Regions from separate parts of the Deinococcus peraridilitoris DSM 19664 genome, predicted to be linked through region 3. Evidence: riboswitches for the same ligand, from Rfam matches in the RefSeq annotation. Region 3 holds a riboswitch; each other region holds the start of a gene.
What was found. A riboswitch is a leader RNA that binds a small molecule or an ion and turns the genes downstream of it on or off. The one in region 3 is predicted to bind S-adenosylmethionine.
Positions count from the first base shown of each region.

Region 1: it holds a riboswitch for S-adenosylmethionine, as region 3 does, so the genes downstream of both, DEIPE_RS18220 (O-acetylhomoserine aminocarboxypropyltransferase/cysteine synthase family protein) here and DEIPE_RS21000 (carboxylate--amine ligase) in region 3, are expected to answer to the same signal.
Region 2: it holds a riboswitch for S-adenosylmethionine, as region 3 does, so the genes downstream of both, DEIPE_RS04435 (O-acetylhomoserine aminocarboxypropyltransferase/cysteine synthase family protein) here and DEIPE_RS21000 (carboxylate--amine ligase) in region 3, are expected to answer to the same signal.

Region 1 is NC_019793.1:3,777,558-3,780,824, reverse strand. It holds gene DEIPE_RS18230 (translocation/assembly module TamB domain-containing protein) at 1-519, opposite strand, end outside; gene DEIPE_RS18225 (acylphosphatase) at 816-1,079, shown strand; SAM riboswitch class I at 1,140-1,264, shown strand; gene DEIPE_RS18220 (O-acetylhomoserine aminocarboxypropyltransferase/cysteine synthase family protein) at 1,397-2,725, shown strand; gene DEIPE_RS18215 (alpha/beta fold hydrolase) at 2,722-3,267, shown strand, end outside.
Region 2 is NC_019793.1:922,910-926,176, forward strand. It holds gene DEIPE_RS04430 (RtcB family protein) at 1-1,006, opposite strand, end outside; SAM riboswitch class I at 1,245-1,369, shown strand; gene DEIPE_RS04435 (O-acetylhomoserine aminocarboxypropyltransferase/cysteine synthase family protein) at 1,489-2,814, shown strand; gene DEIPE_RS04440 (glycoside hydrolase family 2 TIM barrel-domain containing protein) at 2,891-3,267, opposite strand, start outside.
Region 3 is NC_019789.1:477,243-480,509, forward strand. It holds gene DEIPE_RS20995 (LLM class flavin-dependent oxidoreductase) at 1-315, opposite strand, end outside; gene DEIPE_RS21000 (carboxylate--amine ligase) at 335-1,615, opposite strand; SAM riboswitch class I at 1,824-1,947, opposite strand; gene DEIPE_RS21005 (metal-dependent transcriptional regulator) at 2,586-2,981, opposite strand; gene DEIPE_RS21010 (metal ABC transporter permease) at 2,968-3,267, opposite strand, start outside.

The DNA of each region.
Region 1 (3,267 bases), on a different replicon from region 3:
CAGTTGGCCGCCCCGTGGGACATACCGGATGTCCGCCTTGGCGCCGCCGTGCCGCGTGATGGCCTGCACATTGAGGCGGCCGTTTTCACCCCGGGCACTCAGACGCGCGTCGGGAAGGCTGTATCCGCTGTTGTCGAGGTTCACCCGCACGTTTTCCAGTGCGAAGTCCTGCGGCACGAACTGCCAGTTGTTGCGCCGCTGCCCCGAAAACAGCTGCTTGAGATCGAGGTCGATTTCTGCGTCCTTGAGGCGGCCCGTGAAACGCAGCTCACGGGTAAAGGGATTGAAGGCCGTGATGCGGAGCTCGAGTTCGTCGGCCTCAGCACGGATTCCTGATCCATCGATCAAGGCGCCCCGCAGGACGGGGCGCCACAGTGGACCACCGACGCTGCGGGCCTGGATGCGGTAATCGCCCGGCAGTTGGTTGATCAGGCGCGGGCCGTACAGGGGCAACCCGAAGAGCAGCAAGCCAAGCAGAATGACCAGGGCGGCCATCAGCAGCCAGCGTGTGCGCGTCACGAGCGCATTCTATTCGGATGAACGTGAGTTTTGCATCCGTTAAAGACAGCTTTGGATCAGCTGTAAGCTGCCTCGGTCAGGCCTGGCGCAGGCTCGACTAAAGCGGTTGTCAAAGACATTGATCGGTTTTTGATCCATGTCTTTGACCGAGCGGAGAGCGCGCAGTGCCCGAAACCGCTTTTGGGCACGCTGTCAGCGCGGGGAGCGAGTGACCTTGACCAGGAGCGGATGGAAATGGAATTGATGGAGTGTCTTTCTCCAAGGGTGGAATGGACAAACGCTCTAGACTTTCGGGTATGCGAGTGAACGTCCTGATTTCCGGCGCGGTGCAAGGCGTGGGATACCGCCGTTTTGTGCAGCGTCACGCTCTTGACCTCGGTTTGCACGGCTACGCGGAAAACCTCAGTGACGGGCGGGTCGAGATCGTGGCAGAAGGCGAACGCGGTGACCTTGAGCGTCTGCTGCACTGGCTGCGCCGAGGCCCTTATCACGCGGCCGTCACACATCTCGATGTCCAGTGGAACGAGGCCACGGGCCTCAATGATTTTTTCGTGTATTGACAACTGCCTTGACGTGCCCGCACGAGGCGGGTAGCCTTGACGTGTTCCGACTCGGAACGACTCTTATCCAGAGCGCGTGAGGGATCTGGCCCGAAGACACGCGCAGCAACCGGCCCTCATCACGGCAACGGTGCTTTCCAGCCTGCTCTCCGCCGACGATGGCGAAACAGCGGGAACGATAAGGGAAGGGAATTTGGCACGCAATACTGTCCCCCTTCTCTCCGGAGAGGGGACTTTTTCATGTCCCCGAAGCACGCCAGGTGCGCCCTCGAGGCCGCCCAGGCACCCCGGCACTCACGCCGCACCTCGGAGGATTCATGACCACGCCTAGTCCCAAGTTCCGCTTCGAAACCCTGCAGGTACACGCCGGGCAGGCTCCCGACGCCGCCACCGGCAGCCGCGCCGTGCCGATCTACCAGACGACCAGCTACACCTTCCGGGACGCCGCACACGCCGCGAACCTTTTCGGCCTGCGCGAGTTCGGGAACATCTACAGCCGCATCACGAATCCCACCAACGCCGTGCTCGAGGAGCGCATCGCGGCGCTTGAGGGTGGTACGGGCGCCCTGGCCGTCGCCAGCGGTCACGCCGCGCTGTTCATCGCCATTCTGACCCTGGCCCGCCAGGGCGACAACATCGTCTCGACGCCTAACCTGTATGGCGGCACCTACAACCTCTTCAAGGTGACCCTGCCCCGGCTGGGTATTCAGGTGCGCTTTACTTCCCCTCAGGAACGACCTGAAGAGTTCGCGGCGCTCATCGATGCGAATACCCGGGCGGTGTATCTGGAGACCATCGGTAACCCGGCGCTGAACGTGCCGGATTTTGAAGCCATCGCCGCTGCCGCCGCCGATCACGGCGTTGCGGTGATCGTCGACAACACCTTTGGGCAGGGCGGTTACCTGTTCCGCCCGTTCGAGCACGGCGCGAACGTCGTGACGCACTCGGCCAGCAAGTGGATCGGCGGCCACGGCGCCGCCATTGGTGGCCTGCTCGTCGATGGGGGGAATTTTGACTGGGGCAACGGACGCTACCCGCTCTTCACCGAGCCCAGCCCCAGTTACCACGGTCTGAACTTCTGGGAAACGTTCGGCTTTGGCAACCCACTGGGCCTGCCCAACGTCGCTTTTGCGATTCGGGCGCGAGTCGAGAACTTGCGTGACCTGGGCCCCAGCCTATCGCCCCACCACGCGAGCCTGTTCATTCAGGGCCTGGAGACGCTCTCCCTGCGCGCGGAGCGGCACATCGAGAACACCCGCAAGCTCGCCGCCTGGCTGGCCACGCGGCCCGAAGTGGCCCGCGTCACGCACCCCGACTTGCCGTCGCATCCACATCACGCACATGCCCGGCGCTACTTTCCGCGCGGCGCAGGGTCGATTCTGACTTTTGAATTACACGGTGGCCGGGAAGCGGGCGAATCGTTCGTGAACCATGTCCGTCTGGCGAGCCTGCTGGCCAACGTCGGCGACACCAAGACCCTGGTGATTCACCCGGCGAGCACTACCCACAGTCAATTGAGCGAAGCCGAGCAGATCTCGGCGGGTGTGACGCCCGGTCTGGTGCGCGTGTCGGCGGGCCTGGAGCACATCGACGACCTCACCGCCGATTTCGCGCAGTCGCTGGCCGCCAATCTGCAACTCGCATGACGGGCGCCTTTCTGACCGAAACCTTCGGTGGGCGCGATGCCGCCGTGACACTCACACGGCCGACCGGTGCGGTCCGGATGGTGACGCTCTTTCGTGAACGGGCGCTCGAACTCGATTGTGGCGCCAGCGTCCGAAATGTGCGCGTCGCCTTTCGCACCTGGGGTGAACTGAACGCTGCAGGCGACAACGCAGTGTTGATCATGCACGCCCTGACGGGTGACCCGCACGCGGACTCGTGGTGGAGGCCCCTGCACGGGCCGTCGCGCGCGCTCGATCCGCAGGAGCGCTTTCTGGTCTGTGCGAACGTCATCGGCGGCTGTGCGGGCTCGAGTACCCCCGCCGAACTCGGAGGGCACCGCCTCGGCATTTTTGACATGGCGCGCGTGCAGGGTGAATTGCTCTCGCATCTCGGTGTTTCGCGCTTCGACGTGGTGGGCGGCTCGATGGGGGGCATGCTGACGCTTGCCTGTCTCAAGCTGTTCCCCGGGCAGCTGAAACGTGCCGTGGTGATCGCGGCCCCGCAACGTCAGTCGGCCTGGGCG
Region 2 (3,267 bases), on a different replicon from region 3:
GCTGCTGTCTCCACGCCAGGTTGTGGCTGTTGCTGACGGCCACCAGCGGCGTGACCTTGAGGGCCCGCGCGACGCGTTCGTGAATGACTTCGTGGTTCGCCAGCGCGTAACGTCCGGCGAGCTCCATGGCGGCCCAATACGCCTGTCCTTCCTCGCGGCTCATGTCGAGCCACGCCAGCTTGCGCGCTTCGAGGTCGAGTTTGGGGTGCAGATTCTGGGCAACTTTGGTGTAGTGCCCGGCCACCTGCGCCCCAAAACCGCGCGAGCCGCTGTGTGACAGGAGCGCCAGGTACTGACCGGGCTGCAGGCCGAGGTCACTCTTCTCGATGCTGAGGGTGCCGAACTCGACGAAATGGTTACCCGAGCCGCTCGTCCCGATCTGCTCGGCGGCTTTGTCACGCAACTGGCGCAGCAGCGGGAACTCTCTCCAGGTGTCCTCGTCGAGAACCTCATGGTCAGGACGCACCTTGCGCTCCCACGATCCGCCTGCTCCGAAGCGGGTGTTGCGGCGCAACAGGCGCATTTCCTCGTCGCGCTCCAGGTGCTCGATGGGCAGCACGCTGAGACGCATGGAGCAGCCGATGTCCACGCCGACGCCATACGGAATGACCGCGTTGTCGGTGGCCAGCACACCTCCGATGGGCAAGCCGTAGCCGAAGTGCGCGTCGGGCATGAGGGCCCCTGCCACGCTGACGGGCAGGCGCATGGCCGTGTCCATCTGGGCGCGCGCACTTTCCTCGATCAGATCCTCGCCCCACTGGCGGTACGGCAGGGGCTTGTCGCGCAAGGTATCGGGTACGCGGGCCTGCAGGGCAAGCAGCTCGCGGGCGAGCTCGGCGTAGTCCGGGTCGTCCGTGAAGGTCTCCGGGTGGTGCTGAACGTGCGCGAGTTCGGTGGTGATGTCGTGGTCAGGTACGCCTGCCCCGGCGCGGGAACGCGCGGCCTGAAGCGCGAGGCCGACCGCCTTGCCTGTAAATCCGAGTGCCGTGATGTCATTGCCGTTCATGCTCACCTTCCTTCGCCTGCTTCTTTCGTGGCGGGTCGCCGTGAACCCGCCGAGTGCTGGATCCTTCACAGCATGCCTGCAGGCTGCTGCGAGCGAAATGGGCAGATGGCGAAGAGAGACTCACGCAAATGGCGCAGCCCCGGCGGTGAGTCCGAACGCGCGCTTCTCCTCTGATTGACGCTGCACGGTCCGCACTCTAGACTTGGTTTGTCCACCTTGGGGCTGACCCCTGTGGGCCCTCTTATCCAGAGCGCGTGAGGGAACTGGCCCGAAGACACGCGCAGCAACCCGCCCTCATCACGGCGACGGTGCTTTCCAGCCTGCTCTCCGCCGACGATGGCGAAACAGCGGGAACGATAAGAGAAGGGAATTTGGCACGCAATACTGTCCCCTTCTCTCCGGAGAGGGGATTTTTTGGTCCCCTGCCTACCTCGCCCCACGCACCGGCGCCCAGCCGGCAGCCGGCCACCCCGGAGGACCATGTGTCGCACCCAAAAGAACAATCCAAGAATTTTGTAAATTCCCTCGATGAGGCGCACAGCGCTACCCAGGCGGTGCATGTCGGCCTGCAGCGTGGTCCGGGCGAGGGCGTCGGCCTGCCGATCTACGACGCGGTCGCCTGGGAGTTTCAGGATCTGGAGCACGCCGCGCACATCTTCGCGACGAACGACGGGCTGTCGTACAGCCGCATCGGCAACCCCACCCTCAGCGCCCTGGAGGCGCGTGTCAGTGCCCTGGAGGGCGCGCTGGGCGCGGTGGTGACGGGAACGGGTCAGGCAGCGACGCTGCTCTCCCTCATCACCCTGGCGCGCGCGGGTGACCACATCGTGGCGTCCGCCAGCCTGTTCGGTGGTACGGTCGCGCTGCTCACGAGTGTCCTGCCGAATTTCGGCATCACCACCAGCCTTGTCGCCAATGACGCCGAGTCCATCCGGGCGGCCCTGCAGCCCAATACCCGCGCGGTTCTGGTCGAGACCATCGGCAATCCGGCGCTGGACATTCCTGACTTTGGGGCCATCAGCGGCGTGACGCGCACGGCGGGCGTTCCATTGATCGTCGACAACACCTGGGGTGCGGTGGGCGCATTGTGCCAGCCTTTTCGGCACGGCGCGGACATCATCGTCCATTCGCTGACCAAGTGGGCGGCAGGTCATGGTGCCGCGCTGGGAGGCGCGGTGCTGTGCCGCCCGGGCTTGGACTGTTCGGCAAACCCGCTGTTCAGCGAACATGACCGCGAAGGCGTCTCGCTCTGGCAGCGTCACGGTGAACTGGCCTTTTTGTGGCGGGCACGGCAGCTGGGCCTTTCGCAAATGGGCATGGTCCTGTCGCCCCAGCTTGCCAAGAGCATCTTTCAGGGCCTGGAGACCATGCAGTTGCGCGTCGAGCGTGAGTGCGCCACAACCCTGGCACTGGCACACTGGCTGCAGAGCCAACCCGGCGTGACCCAGGTCGCGTATCCGGGCCTGGAGAGTCACCCCTCGAACACGCTGGCGCACCGTTACCTTCCCAGCGGGCCAGGCGCCGTCCTGACCTTCAACGTCGCGGGCGGTCTGGAGGGCGCTTCACGCTTTCTGAGCGCACTGACCCTGATTCGCCGTGCAGCCAACCTGGGTGACACCCGCACCCTGGCCATTCATCCGTGGACCACCACGCACGGTCGCCTGGGGGAGGCAGCGCGCATTCAGGCCGGTGTCACGCCCGACCTGATCCGTCTGTCGGTGGGCCTTGAAGCCCCCGGGGATTTGCAGGCCGACTTGCGGCGAGCACTGGACGCGGCGCTCAGAAGCGAGCTGGTCTCCTCGGACTGAATTTCGGCCCGCTGGCTGCACGCAGAAACCCGCCGCACAGGACAGCATCTTCCTGTGCAGCGGGTTTTCCTCAGCTTCAGTCGTCGCTGGCTGTCGGAGCGGTCAGGCGTTTGCGCCAGCGCATGCCGTACCCAAAGGGATTCATGGCCGGGTCGATCGTCATCTCGCGTGGCGTGCGGCTGCCCTGCGTGGCGTGCGCCAGCGCGCGCATGTCGGTTTTGGGGCTGCGGTCTTCGTAGAGCAGCCCGTTTTTCTCCTGAAAGGTGTCCGTGAGCTGCGTGTAGCAGAAGCCCGACAAACCGAAGCATTCATGGGTGGCTTCCAGCAGCCCGGTGTAGTCGTTCAGAAAGTCGGCTTCGTCGTCCGAGACGCTGTAGCCCCATCCGCTTTCCGCCTCGTACTCGGACACCCCGAAACCCTTGCCGGGATTGCCGCCCGGCACAAAGGCAATCC
Region 3 (3,267 bases):
CGCGATGGTTTCCAGTGTCGAAATGGCTTTCGCGGTCAAGGCAGGAGCGTGGTAGTTGGGCCGGACGGCCAGCATCAGTTCCAGACGTTCCGTTACGGCGGCCACCGCAGGCGCCAGGGTCCAGGCATCCAGGCTGGGTGCCTGGGGTCCTTTGATATCGTTGAGGTTCAGCTCCGCGATCAGGCTCAGGTCGAAACCGACCCGCTCAGATTCCTGCACCAGCGCCTTCAGGTAACTCCAGTCGATGCTCATGCCTTCGTCGGAGACATTCCGTAACCAACCGCCGAAAATCGGCATCCAGTATCCGAATCTCATACCTTGTTTCTCCTTTGCGCTAGCAGGCGCAGGCGTACAGGAAACCGAACAGCTCACCCTTAAGGACGTCATAGAACGGTGCGGGGTCGTCGGGATCAAGAATTCCGTCCACCAGCGTGCCGCCTGCCGGGCGCTGTCCGCTGATGAGGTCGAGCCACTCCTCGCGTGTCACGTGCTCCTCGGGAATGACGCCGCTTCGTTCACGCACGAGTTTCACGTAATCGCGCAGGAAGGTCCAGCGGATGCCGTCCTGCTGCTGAGGCGCGTCGAATGGAGCACCAATCGCGTCCTGGTACGCCAGCAGCGGCAGGTCGATGCCGCTCGCGATGGGCAGGCCGATCCACTTCCAGCTGCGGGTGTTCACGTCCAGGAGCAGCTGCTTGCCCGTGTTTGGGTCCAGCACAAACTCGATCTCACTGATGCCGTGAAAGCCGAGCGCCTGCAGGACCTGCACGCCGCGCTGCGCGATGTCGGGCACCCAGCGGGAGTCGGCCAGGCAGGACGTACCGAAGGTGGGCGGGTACTGTTCGAGCTTGCGGCCCACGAACACGCCACGCGGTTCACTGTTCGCGTCCAGGTAACTGCACACGCTGTAAAACCCGCCGGGTGGCGTGTCGATGATGCGCTGCGCGACCAACCGGAGATTCTGGCTGGCGGCTTCACGGACGCGTGCACGGAATTCCTCTGGGGTATTCACGACGAACACCTTGGCTTTGAAGGCTTCGTAGAAGGCGCGTGATTCATCGGGTTTCAGGATCACCGGGTACGGCACTTGTGCGATGGTGCGTTCCAGGACATCAGACTGTCCTGCAGCGAGTTCCGTGAGTGACGCCTGGTCGAGGTACCAGCTTTGCGGGATAGGAATGCCGAGGGTTTCGGCCTGACGGTACAGGGCTGTCTTGGTGAGGGCGGTGTCGATGACATCCTGCCCGCTGAACGGCACACGGTAGAAACGTTCCAGCTGGCCCTTGTGCCGGGCAACTGCGAACACCCAGTCGTCGTTGGTGGGAAACAGGACTGGGCGCTCCTGGAAGTGCGGACCGATATCCATCAGGAAGTCCGTGAAGGCTTCTCCACCGTCATCCACGTCAGGGCAAAGGGCCAGGGCGCTGAGGTACTTGCTGTGCTGGCCGAGGCCGCCGCCCTCCCGGTCCAGGGCCAGGATGGGAACGCCCTGGCGGCCGAGGCTGCGGGCAATGGCGAGCGCAGTGATATGGGTGTTGAACGTGAGCGCTGCCGGACGGCCTTGCTCGTTCAGACTGCGGATGGCGTCCAGCAGGTGTTGGCGTTCGGTAATCAAGAGGCTCCCATCAGCGGCGAGCGCCGAAGACGCTGCCGGGTGGCACGGTCACATAGAGGTTGCTCGGGGCGGGGGAATCACCACGCCGGTGTTCAGTATGCCGAAATTGAGTCACGCAGTTTATCCTCCTCACGCAAGGCAACGGCAAGGAGGACAAAAAAATCCCTTCCCGCTGATCGAGAAGGAACGTTGAGTGCATTCACCCCTTCTCTTATCATTCCCGTCGTTGCGCCATCGTTGGCGTGAAGCGGGCTGGTGAGCACCACGCCGGAATGAAGGCGGGTTGCTGCGCGTTTGATCGGGCCAGTTCCCTCACGCGCTCTGGATAAGAGTGTCGCGCGCTGACGAGCGGCAACAGGCAAAAAGTAGCGCGCAACCCACCGCCCGAAAGTGTGGGTCACACATTTATGGATCGGCGATTTTCCGCTCCTTGCCGGAGGCCTGCAGGGTGAGTCGCTCTGGCGCGTTCGGTTTGGAGGCAGCTTCGTAAAAGCTGACGGGCTGGACCATTCCATGCGGACCGGTCAGGAGGGATCACCGTTACTCAATATCTTTACGGCGTGTTGGCAAACCGGACGTGCAACCGGGAAGGGCGAACGGAGCGGACTTCAAGACGTCCTCGTGCGATGGTGAACAACACCAGCGTCACGACAGGTGGCTCACCCTTGTTCCCGGCCAGTACGGGTCAGATGTGCTGATGAGTCACAAGTCCGCCGCAGGGCTTCCTTTCTCACGCGGCACTGGATGGTCTCAACTACATTTTCCTTTCAGGCACTGCTCGCGTGGAGCGCTCCTGCTTCATGCTGCGCTCCTCTGCTGCCGGCGAGCGGGTGCCCGAGCAGAGCTGGATTGGTGTCGGGCCAAGATCCAGTTCGACTGACCGGCATCGTCCGGCACCTGGACTTCGCTCGCGCGTGTGCGTTCCCTCAGTTTGGGCTGGATATCCGGGTGAACCTGCGACGAAACCACGTCAGTGCTGTCCGCTTTTGCTGTTCATCCACCGTTCGAGGTGTTCCAGGAACACGCTGCTGACGTGGTGCTCCAGATGCTCGGCTTCGGCCCGGGCTGCTTCTGGCGTGTAACCGAGCGCGTCATGCAGAAAAACCATCAACAGGCCGTGGGCACGGACGAGCTCACGTGCGATCTCCCTGCCTTCCTCGGTGAGGCGCGCGCCCCGGTAGGGGTGATACTCGACCCACCCGGCCTGTGCCAGCCGCTCGAGCATCCCGGTCACGGACGCGTCCCGGACATTCAGCTCATTTGCGAGACTTCCGGTCGTGACACACGCCATACCACCGTCCGCCTGCAGCTGCAGCAACCGCTTGAGGTAGTCACCGCGGGCGGGCGTGATTTCAGTCTGCGGCATGCCCTTGACTCGACACCGAAGAGCCGCGCGGCGTGAGGCTGATCGTTTCGCCTTCACCGGTCAGCCAACCGTTGCGGCGGGCGTGCTGCTGGGCCCGCCTGATCTGAGAGGCGTTCCACTCGAAGCGCTGCATGGCCTCGTGGAGGCTGATCCGGGCGCCGTGGGCTGCCGTGTACGCCACGAGCTGCCGGGCGGCGACCGAGTCACGCTGACGCTGACGCCGGGCGAGCGTCGCGAGGACTCCATCGAGCGGTGAAAAGAGCAGGCACAGGAAAAATACCAGCCC